Regions from separate parts of the Streptomyces sp. TG1A-60 genome, predicted to be linked through region 2. Evidence: riboswitches for the same ligand, from Rfam matches in the RefSeq annotation. Region 2 holds a riboswitch; each other region holds the start of a gene.

What was found. Region 2 has a riboswitch for cyclic di-AMP ahead of WBG99_RS08125 (M23 family metallopeptidase). Riboswitches for the same ligand answer to the same signal wherever they lie in the genome.
Positions count from the first base shown of each region.
Region 1: linked by a shared signal. The riboswitch ahead of WBG99_RS13770 (LysM peptidoglycan-binding domain-containing protein) and the one ahead of WBG99_RS08125 (M23 family metallopeptidase) in region 2 are both predicted to bind cyclic di-AMP.
Region 3: linked by a shared signal. The riboswitch ahead of WBG99_RS12965 (NlpC/P60 family protein) and the one ahead of WBG99_RS08125 (M23 family metallopeptidase) in region 2 are both predicted to bind cyclic di-AMP.

Region 1 covers NZ_CP147520.1:3,285,645-3,288,911, forward strand. Annotated here, with positions in the region: gene WBG99_RS13765 (polyprenyl synthetase family protein) at 1-1,001, opposite strand, end outside; cyclic di-AMP (ydaO/yuaA leader) riboswitch at 1,646-1,848, shown strand; gene WBG99_RS13770 (LysM peptidoglycan-binding domain-containing protein) at 1,850-2,608, shown strand; gene WBG99_RS13775 (HAD family hydrolase) at 2,730-3,267, opposite strand, start outside.
Region 2 covers NZ_CP147520.1:1,996,165-1,999,431, forward strand. Annotated here, with positions in the region: gene WBG99_RS08120 (GntR family transcriptional regulator) at 1-380, opposite strand, end outside; partial or broken gene WBG99_RS08125 (M23 family metallopeptidase) at 569-1,353, opposite strand; cyclic di-AMP (ydaO/yuaA leader) riboswitch at 1,366-1,540, opposite strand; gene WBG99_RS08130 (pitrilysin family protein) at 1,744-3,132, opposite strand; gene WBG99_RS08135 (pitrilysin family protein) at 3,129-3,267, opposite strand, start outside.
Region 3 covers NZ_CP147520.1:3,123,041-3,126,307, reverse strand. Annotated here, with positions in the region: gene WBG99_RS12970 (hypothetical protein) at 452-805, shown strand; gene WBG99_RS12965 (NlpC/P60 family protein) at 840-2,036, opposite strand; cyclic di-AMP (ydaO/yuaA leader) riboswitch at 2,045-2,219, opposite strand; partial or broken gene pcrA (DNA helicase PcrA) at 2,461-3,267, shown strand, end outside.

The DNA of each region.
Region 1 (3,267 bases), 1.3 Mb from region 2:
CGGTGCACGACCGCGTCGCACAGCTCCACGAGCGCGGCCTTCGCGTCGCACTCCGGCAGGGGCGTCAGCACGGCGCGCGCCTCCTCGGCGTAGCGGATCGTGTCGCGGCGGGCCTGTTCCAGGGCGGGGTGGACGCGGAGCCGGGTGAGGGCCTCGGCGTGCCGGGCCTCGTCGGTGAGATCGGAGTCGAGCAGCTCGCACAGGGCGATGTCGTCCGGCAGCCCCAGCCGTCCCGCCCGCTCGCGCAGCCGCAGCACCGGCATGGTCGGCACGCCCTCGCGGAGATCCGTCCCCGGTGTCTTGCCGGACTCGTGCGAGTCGGAGGCGATGTCGAGGACGTCGTCCGCGAGCTGGAAGGCGACGCCGAGCCGCTCCCCGTACTGGGTCAGCACGTCGACCACCGTCCCGTCGGCTCCCGCCATCAGCGCGCCGAGCCGTCCGGCGACCGCGACCAGGGAGCCGGTCTTGCCGCCGAGCACATCGAGGTAGTGCTCGATCGGGTCGCGTCCGTCGCGCGGCCCCGCCGTCTCCAGGATCTGCCCGGTGACCAGCCGCTCGAAGGCCTCGGCCTGGATACGGACGGCGTCCGGACCGAGGTCGGCGAGGACATGCGAGGCACGGGCAAAAAGGAAATCGCCGGTCAGAACGGCCAGGGAGTTGTCCCAGCGCGCGTTCGCACTCGGCACGCCCCGGCGCACCTCGGCCTCGTCCATCACGTCGTCGTGGTACAGCGTGGCGAGATGCGTCAGCTCGACCACCACGGCCGAGGGCACGACCCCCGGCGCGTACGGGTCGCCGAACTGCGCCGCGAGCATCACCAGCAGCGGCCGGAACCGCTTGCCGCCCGCGCGCAGCAGGTGCTGGGCGGCCTCCTGGATGAAGGGCACCTCGCTCTTGGTGGCTTCGAGCAGACCCTCCTCGACGGCCGCTATTCCGGCCTGGACATCGGCTTCGAGAGCCTGGTCCCGCGCGCTCAGCCCAAACGGCTCGACGACGGTCACGAGGGTTCTCCTGTCTGCTGACGTCTGCTGACGGTCACACGGTCGGTCTCACGGTCGATGACAAAGTTTGTCGATCTGTCGCTGCCATCACCCGAGTCAGCGTATCCGGTCACCTTTCGATCGCCACGAGCGCCCACGGGTTCGCCCGGGGTGGTATGGGACCGCACTCTCCGTATTGCTGATCAACTGATGCGCGCCGATATCCGCCGACGCACACGCCACGCCCCGGCCCGCACGGCGCACCAGGTACCGGCCCGCACGGCGCCCCCGCACACGGTCGCGTACGGCGCCCCACGCGACGCCCCGTCCCGGGCGCCCGCGCCCCCTTCCCGTCCCGCACACACCCCTGCCACCCTCGGCCCGAGTTGACCGATTTGCGGAGTACCGCCCACTTCACCCGACTCCTCTCGTGAGTTGAGTCACGCGCTCCCCGTGCGACACCTTCGCCCCACCCCGTGGATTCTCCCTTTGCGGTAGGCAAGTTGAGCCGCACCCCGCACCCGCACCAGAACGCCGGAACACGACGAAGTCAAGGTCAACTGGATCAATCCACCCAACCGGGACTTGTTCCTGCCATGTGCTCTCGCATACGTTCACACCTCGTCCGGACGGATCGCCGAATCCTGCCGCCGCCCGGACTCCCCACCCACCACTCATCCACGCACGGCAGGAGCGGGGGACCCAGGCAAGCCGCCGGTCCGTCTTTCCCCATCGGACCGGCTAGGGGTGAAGCCACGCGCAGTACGAGCGGACGCGGCACGCACAGCGACCGCCGGACGACGCGCGCGGCCGGGCATCTCCAGCCCGAACCCGACAGCTCACCTCGCAGGCGCCGGAGAGGAATCCTCATGCCCGCACGAGGCAAGCACCGTCGCCCCAGAACCAACCCGCTGACCCGTGGTGTCGTCGCCGCCGGAACCGGCGGGGCCGCACTCGTCCTCCCGCTCGTGGTCGCCACCACCGCGAACGCCGCCGTACCGGCCCAGGCCGCCACCTCCGTACAGTCAGCCCCGCGGTCCGCGCCGGCCGCGGCGGCCAAGTCCCTTACGTACACCGTGGTCTCCGGTGACACGCTCTCCTCGATCGCGCGCAAGCACGGCACGAGCGGCGGCTGGCAGCGGCTCTACAAGGACAACCGCGCGGCCGTCGGCGACAACCCCGCGCTGATCCACCCGGGCCTGAAGCTGGCAGTGAAGGCGAAGAAGTCGTCCACCGCGCCGAAGGCCTCCGCGTCCGGCATGGCGTCCAAGGCCTCCACGGCCACACAGGCGTCGCTCAAGACGTACACGAACGACCTCGACGGCTGGATCCGCGAGTCGCTGGACATCATGGCGCAAAAGGGAATCCCCGGGACGTACAACGGGATTTACCGCAACATCATGCGGGAGTCGTCGGGCAACCCGCAGGCCATCAACAACTGGGACTCCAACGCCGCCGCGGGCACCCCGTCGAAGGGTCTCCTGCAGGTCATCGACCCGACCTTCGCCGCCTACCACGTGGCCGGCACCCCGTACGACCCCTACGACCCGGTCGCGAACATCACGGCGGCGTGCAACTACGCCGCCGCGCGGTACGGCTCGATCGACAACGTCTTCGGGCCGTACTGAACCGGGCGTGCTGAACCGGCCGTACCGAAGCAGGCGTGCTGACCCTGCCGTGCTGAACCCCTCGCCCAGGGCCTGATCCGCCGACAGGCCCTGGGCACACGGGCACACGGGCACACGGGCGCTACGAGAACAGCCGGTCCAGCACCACAGCGATCCCGTCCTCCTCGTTCGAGAGGGTCACCTCGTCGGCGACGGCCTTGAGTTCGGGGTGGGCGTTGGCCATGGCGACCCCGTGCGCGGCCCAGTCGAACATCGGGATGTCGTTGGGCATGTCACCGAAGGCGATGGTCTCGGCCGGAGTCAGTCCGAGATGGTCGGCGGCCAGGGCGAGGCCCGTCGCCTTGGTGATGCCGCACGGCTGGAGTTCGACGGTGCCGGGCCCCGACATGGTGACCGTCGCCAGCGAACCGACCGCCATGCGCGCCGCCGAGGCCAACTCGTCGTCGGACAGACAGGGATGGCGCAGCAGCACCTTGCTGATGGGCTCGCACCACAGGTCGTCCCGGCGCGGCACGCGTACGGCGGGCAGCGTGGGGTGCGGCATGAGGTAGCCGGGCTCGATCAGGGTGAGGCCGTCGGCCCCGTCCTGGTCGACGGCCGCGTACAGCTGTCCGACCTCGGCCTCGATCTTGCCGAGCGCGGTCTCGGCGAGTTCCCGG
Region 2 (3,267 bases):
CCCAAGGAGCGCAGATCCTCGCTGCTGCCCCGCCGAGCCCGCTCCTGGCCCAGCCTGACCAGGCCACGCAACACCTTGAGGTGCGCCTCCGTACGGCGCTGGGCGGCCCGGGCGGCGCCCAGCGGCTCCAGCAGCATGCGCATCTCCAGCAGATCGGCGGCCTCCTGCTCGGTCGGCTCGGCGACGCACGCGCCCGCGTGTCGGCGGGTCACCACGAAGCCCTCGGCCTCCAGCGTGCGCAGCGCCTCGCGCACGGGGACGCGGCTGACGCCGTACCGGCGTGCGAGCAGTTCCTCGGTGAGGCGGCTGCCGCGCTCGTAGACACCCGCGACGATGTCATCACGGATCGCCGTGCATACCGAATGCGCCGGAATACGCATACCGACCTCCGCCTTAAGCCCCGTGAAACGTCGATGATTGACGCGTGTTCCAGCGACTCTATTGCAGCGAGCCGGAATTTCCGATGGCAGGCCGGAATCCATGGATATTTTTTGGACATCGGGTACGCCACAACGAGGAAAGCCCCGGCTCGGCGAGCCGGGGCCTCCCGCGAAGCACTGTGAGCGCGTCAGACGTTCACGCCGTGCGAGCGCAGGTACGCGAGGGGATCGATGTCCGAGCCGTACTCGGCCGTCGTCCGCGCCTCGAAGTGCAGATGCGCGCCGGTGACGTTGCCGGTCGCCCCGGAAAGGCCTATCTGCTGGCCCGGGGTGACCGTCTGGCCGACGGAGACGGCGATGGACGACAGGTGGCCGTACTGGGTGTACGTGCCGTCGTTCATCCTGATGATGATGTTGTTGCCGTACGAGCCCCCCAGCCCGCCTCGACGACGGTGCCGGAGCCCACCGCCTGGACGGCGGTGCCGGCCGCGGCGTGGAAGTCGACGCCGGTGTGGCTACCGGAGGACCAGACGGCGCCGCCGGCCTTGTAGCCGGTGGAGACGTACGAGCCGCTGATCGGGGCGACGTAGGAGTTGAGGCGCTCACGCTCGGCGGCGCGGGCGGCACGCGCCTTGATCTCCTCGCGCTCCTCGGCGGCGGCACGTTCCTGTTCGGCCTTCTCGGCGGCGGCCTTCCTGGCCGCCTCCTGTGCCTTCTTCTTGACGGCGGCCACCTCGGCGGCCTGCTGCTGGGCGACGGCTTGGGCGTCGACCTGCTCGGCGACCGTGTCCCCGAGGGTGATGATCTGGTTCAGTCCGGTCTGCTCGGGAGCCGGCTCCGCGGCGAGCGCGGGAGCGGCGAGGGTTCCGATGACACCGGTGCCGGTGAGAGCGGCGACGCCCACGTTCCTCGTGGTCGCGCGCTTCACGCGGCCGGGTCGGCGGTGCTTCCCGGGGGCGCGGGTGAACGCCATGAAGTGGCTGGTCCTTTCCTTCCCTCTCGCCTACCGGGTTAGCTGACGGGTTCGGAGCAGGAAGGTCTCCTACGGAAACCCCTCGTGTCGCGGCGCTTCGCGAAGGGCGTCCGATTCACCCCAGGGACTGCGGTGGGTCCCCGGCTCCCCTGGCTCGCGCCATACGGGGACTCGGCGATGACTGTCCGGTGCCGCGGCTGCGGCGGACTGCTGACGAACAGCCGGACTGACGCTAAGCGGGCCGTCCTCGAAATAACAAACGAATCACGGGTTTTGTAGCGCACGCCACAGGGCAGACGTGCAACCTCTGCCATCAATATGGACAAACAGGGGCCCCGGTGACTCCTCAGTCACCGGGGCCCCTTCTGTACGCCGCCTTCCGTCCTGCCTCTACTCCGCCGGTACGACGGTGACTTCGCCGATACCGAGGGCCCTGACCGGCTCCTCGATCGCGGCGGCGTCGCCGACGAGGACGGTCACCAGACGGTCCACCGGGAAGGCGCTCACGGCGGCCACGGTGGCCTCCACCGTGCCGGTGGCGGCGAGTTGCCGGTAGAGCGTCGACTGGTAGTCGTCCGGCAGGTACTGCTCGACCTGGTCGGCCAGTGTGCTCGCCACGGCCGCGGCGGTCTCGAACTTGAGGGGGGCGACCCCGACGAGGTTCTGTACGGCGACGTCGCGCTCGGCGTCGGTCAGACCCTCGGCGGCGAGGGTGCGCAGCACCGTCCACAGGTCGTCGAGCGCCGGCCCGGTGTTCGGCGTGTCGACCGAGCCGCTGACGGCTAGCATCGCGGTGCCCGAGCCGTCGGGCGCCGAGCGCAGCACCTGGCCGAACGCGCGCACGCCGTAGGTGTAGCCCTTCTCCTCGCGCAGGACCCGGTCCAGACGGGAGGTGAGGGTGCCGCCGAGGCAGTAGGTGCCGAGCACCTGGGCCGGCCACACGCGGTCGTGCCGGTCGGCGCCCACTCGGCCGATGAGCAACTGGGTCTGGACGGAGCCGGGACGGTCCACGATGATCACCCGCCCGGTGTCGTCGGCGGTCACCGACGGCACCGGGCGCGGCTTGGCCGGGGAGCTGGTCCAGGCGCCCAGGGTGTCGCCGAGCACCGCGTCGAGGTCGACACCGGTGAGGTCGCCGACGACCACGGCGGTGGCCGTCGCGGGGCGCACGTGCCTCTCGTAGAAGGCGCGTACGGCCGCGGAGTCGATGCCCTCGACGGTCTCCTCGGTGCCCTGGCGGGGGCGCGACATGCGCGAGTCGGCCGGAAACAGCTGCTTGGACAGCTCCTTCGCCGCCCGGCGGCCCGGGTTGGCCGTCTCGTGCGGGATCTCGTCGAGCCGGTTTGCCACCAGCCGCTCGATCTCGCTGTCGGCGAACGCGGGTGCCCGCAGGGCGTCGGCGAGCAGGCCGAGCGCCTTCGCCAACCGGGACACGGGCACTTCCAGGGACAGGCGTACACCGGGGTGGTCCGCGTGCGAGTCCAGGGTGGCGCCGCAACGCTCCAGCTCGGCGGCGAACTCCTCGGCGGAGTGCTTGTCGGTGCCCTCGGAGAACGCCCTGGTCATGATGGTGGCGACGCCGTCGAGGCCGGCCGGCTCGGCGTCCAGAGGCGCGTCGAGGAGCACCTCGACGGCGACGACCTGCTGGCCGGGACGGTGGCAGCGCAGCACGGTCATGCCGTTGTCCAGGGTGCCGCGCTCGGGCGCCGGGAAGGCCCAGGGCCTGGCCTCGCCGGCCTGGGGCTGCGGGTGGAAGTCCATGGTCGCGAGATCGGTCACTTCTCCGACTCCTCGTTCTCGTCGGTGGTTTCGGCGGCCTGCGCCGCGGCGGCCTCCTCTTCCTCGTCGCCGGCGACGGGCTCGTAGACGAGCACCGCGCGGTTGTCGGGCCGCAGGCGCGCCTTGGCGACCTCC
Region 3 (3,267 bases), 1.1 Mb from region 2:
CGTGTACGAACACCATCTGCGCGTACGGACCGCTTGGGGGAGCGGTGACGCGTCCGGCGGCGGCCCGCACAGGGGGAGCGGGACGCCGCCGGACCTTCTCGGCGGTGGTGTCCGACTGCCGCCCCTGGCCCGGGCGGCGGTGGGGAGTCGGTCACCTGATGAAGGACGCTAAGCCGGGGCGTATCGGCCCGGTAACGCGTTGTGCGGAAGTGGCGTGCACCGACCGCGGGGTGACCGTATGTGACCGTGATCCCTCCCGGGCGCCGCCAACTTCACGCTGTGCGATGACCGATGCGGCGATTCCGAGCCCGGCGGGGACGGGATGGTGCTATGGAGCGCATATATGCAAGGTCGTTCAGCGTCGGGGACCGCGTCCCGGGCGCCACGGAGCACCGACCCCGCACCCGCCCCGGTGCCCGAGACCACACGGGCCTCTCATTAGGCTCCGCCCATGGACGTACTCATCCACCTCTTCGTCGCCCTCCACATCATCGGCATCGCCTCCCTCCTCGGAGGCTTCCTCACCCAGCTGAAGGCCATGGGCCAGGGCACCGCACGCTTCGTCCCGGCCATGTTCCACGGTGCCCTCGTCATGCTCGTCACCGGCGCCCTCCTCGTCGGCCTCAACCAGGCCGACGACCAGCCCGTCAACAACATCAAGATCGGCGTCAAACTGGCGCTGCTGATCGTGATCCTGGGGCTGGTGTACGTGAAACGGGACGAGGAGACGGTGGAGAAGCGGCTGTTCGGGCTGGTGGGCGCCCTGACGACGGTGAACGTCTTCATCGCGGTCCTCTGGACCTGACGGCACCCGACGCCGGCTGCCCGAGCGCCGTCGCCTACGCCGGTCGCAGCACGCTGCGGATCGACGACTCCCCGTCGTAGAAGACCGACTCCTCGCGCACGTACGCGCCCGGCTTCGGGGCGTGGATCATCATGCCGTTGCCGATGTAGAGGCCGACGTGGCCGAGGTTGTCGTAGAAGAAGACGAGGTCGCCGGGCCTGGCATCAGCGAGCAAGACGGCGGTGCCGGCGGTGACCTGGTCGTAGGTGGTGCGGGGGAGGTCGACGCCGGCGGCCTTCCAGGCGGCCTGGGTGAGGCCGGAGCAGTCGTAGGAACCGGGGCCGGTCGCGCCCCAGACGTACGGCTTGCCGACCTGGGCGCGGGCGAAGGCGAGGGCCTTGGCGGCCTTCGAGGCGTAGGTGGCGTCCTCGGCCGGGGCGGAGGTCTCGGTGCCGGTGGCGAACGTCTCCGCGCCGGTGGGAGCCCCCTCCGGGGTCCCCTGGGCCCTTGGTGCCCCCAGGGTCTCCTCGGTCGCCGACTGGGCCGCCGCCTGCCGGCGGGTCAGTTCGTCAGCCCTGCGCTCGGCCTCCTCCTGCTCGCGCTGCTCGATCGCGGCGAGCCGGGCCTTCTCCTCGGCGGTGAGCGTGGAGAGGAGCCGGCGGGCCTCGGCGAGCTTCGCCTGGACCTCGGCCTTGCTGGTCTTGAGGGCGTTCTGCGACTCGGTGAGCTGTTCGAGGCTGTCGCTCGCCTTCCGGCGCTGCTCCGTCACCTCGGCCTGCTGCGTGACGTACGCGTCGACGGCGCCCTTCTGGCGGTCCGTCAACCGGCCCATCAGCTGGTCCTGGTCGAAGTAGTCCTTTGGGTCGTCCGCCAGGAGCAGTGACGCCTGGTCGGGGGCTGCCGCACCCGCGCGGTACTGGGCGGCGGCGAACGACCCCAACTGCTCCCGTGCCTCGTTGAGCTTCTCCGTGCGCTCGGTGACGTCGTCGAGGAGGGTGTCGACCTTCTTCTTCTGCTGGGACGTCTTCTCCTTGGCCGCGTTGTAGTTCTCGGTCGCCGTCCCGGCCTGACGGTAGAGGTCGTCGACCTTCTTCTCGACCTCCTCCAGGCTCGGCTTGTCGTCGGCCGACGGAGCGGCGGTGGCCGTCTGGGAGAGCAGGGCCACGGAGGTGAGGGCGGCCGTGGCGAGCGCGGGTGTGCGTATGCCCGCGCGTGTTCGGCCGGTCGGACGCGGCTTGCGGTGCGGCGCCATGGTTCGGCGTCTCCTTCCGTTGTCCGCCTACCGAGTTAGCTGTCGGGTTCGGGCGCAAGCTTTCGGAAGGTCTGCCCTACGACCCTTGCCGCGAGCGGCGGTCGGGTCGATTCACCCCAGAGTTCGGTGGGTCCCCGGCTCCGGCTGCCACGGGAGGCGTGCCGGACTCGGCGGAGGCCGTGCGGCCCGGCGACGTTCGCCGGTTGGGTCGCATGGTCTGAGGGGAAAAGCTAGCCAACTGGTGTGGCTCGTGTGAAGGTTGGTGTTCGATATGTCCGATACGTTTTCGTGACCTTGGCCCCTTCGGCGCGATAGGCGATATGCTCGATCGCTCAGCGTTCCGGGGTGGTTCCGTTGGGTAGTGGGCGCGGACTTCCCGGGGCGGCCCCTCGCTGTCAGTGCGGGCGCCTAGACTCGGAGAGCGATGAGCAGCCTCTTTGACGACAGCTTCCTGGCGGACCTCCAGGCCCCCCGCGGCCATGACGAGGGACCCCCGCCGCCGCCCGAGGACGATCACGTGCCGGAGCCGCTTCCGGACGACCTGTTCGGCGGGAAGTTCGACCTGCCGCCGAACCGGGACGCGTACTACCGCGACGGCGCCGCCCGCCCCGCCCTCGACGCGGCGGCGCTCCTGGACGGGCTGAACGAGAACCAGCGCGCGGCCGTGGTGCACGCCGGCTCCCCCTGCTCATCGTGGCCGGCGCCGGCTCGGGCAAGACGCGGGTGCTCACCCACCGCATCGCGCACCTGCTGGGTGAGCGGCATGTCCACCCGGGCCAGATCCTCGCGATCACCTTCACCAACAAGGCCGCGGGCGAGATGAAGGAGCGCGTCGAGCAGCTCGTCGGCCCGCGCGCAACCGCGATGTGGGTCATGACCTTCCACAGCGCGTGTGTCCGCATCCTGCGGCGGGAGAGCAAGAAGCTCGGCTTCACGTCCTCCTTCTCGATCTACGACGCCGCCGACAGCAAGCGGCTGATGGCGCTCGTCTGCCGTGACCTGGACCTCGACCCCAAGCGCTTCCCGCCCAAGTCCTTCAGCGCCAAGATCTCGAACTTGAAGAACGAGCTGATCGACGAGGAGGACTTCGCAGCCCAGGCCTCCGACGGCTTCGAGAAGACCCTCGCCCAGGCCTACGCGCTCTACCAGTCCCGCCTCCGTGAGGCGAACGCACTCGACTTCGACGACCTGATCATGACGACGGTCAACCTGCTCCGCGCCTTCCCGGACG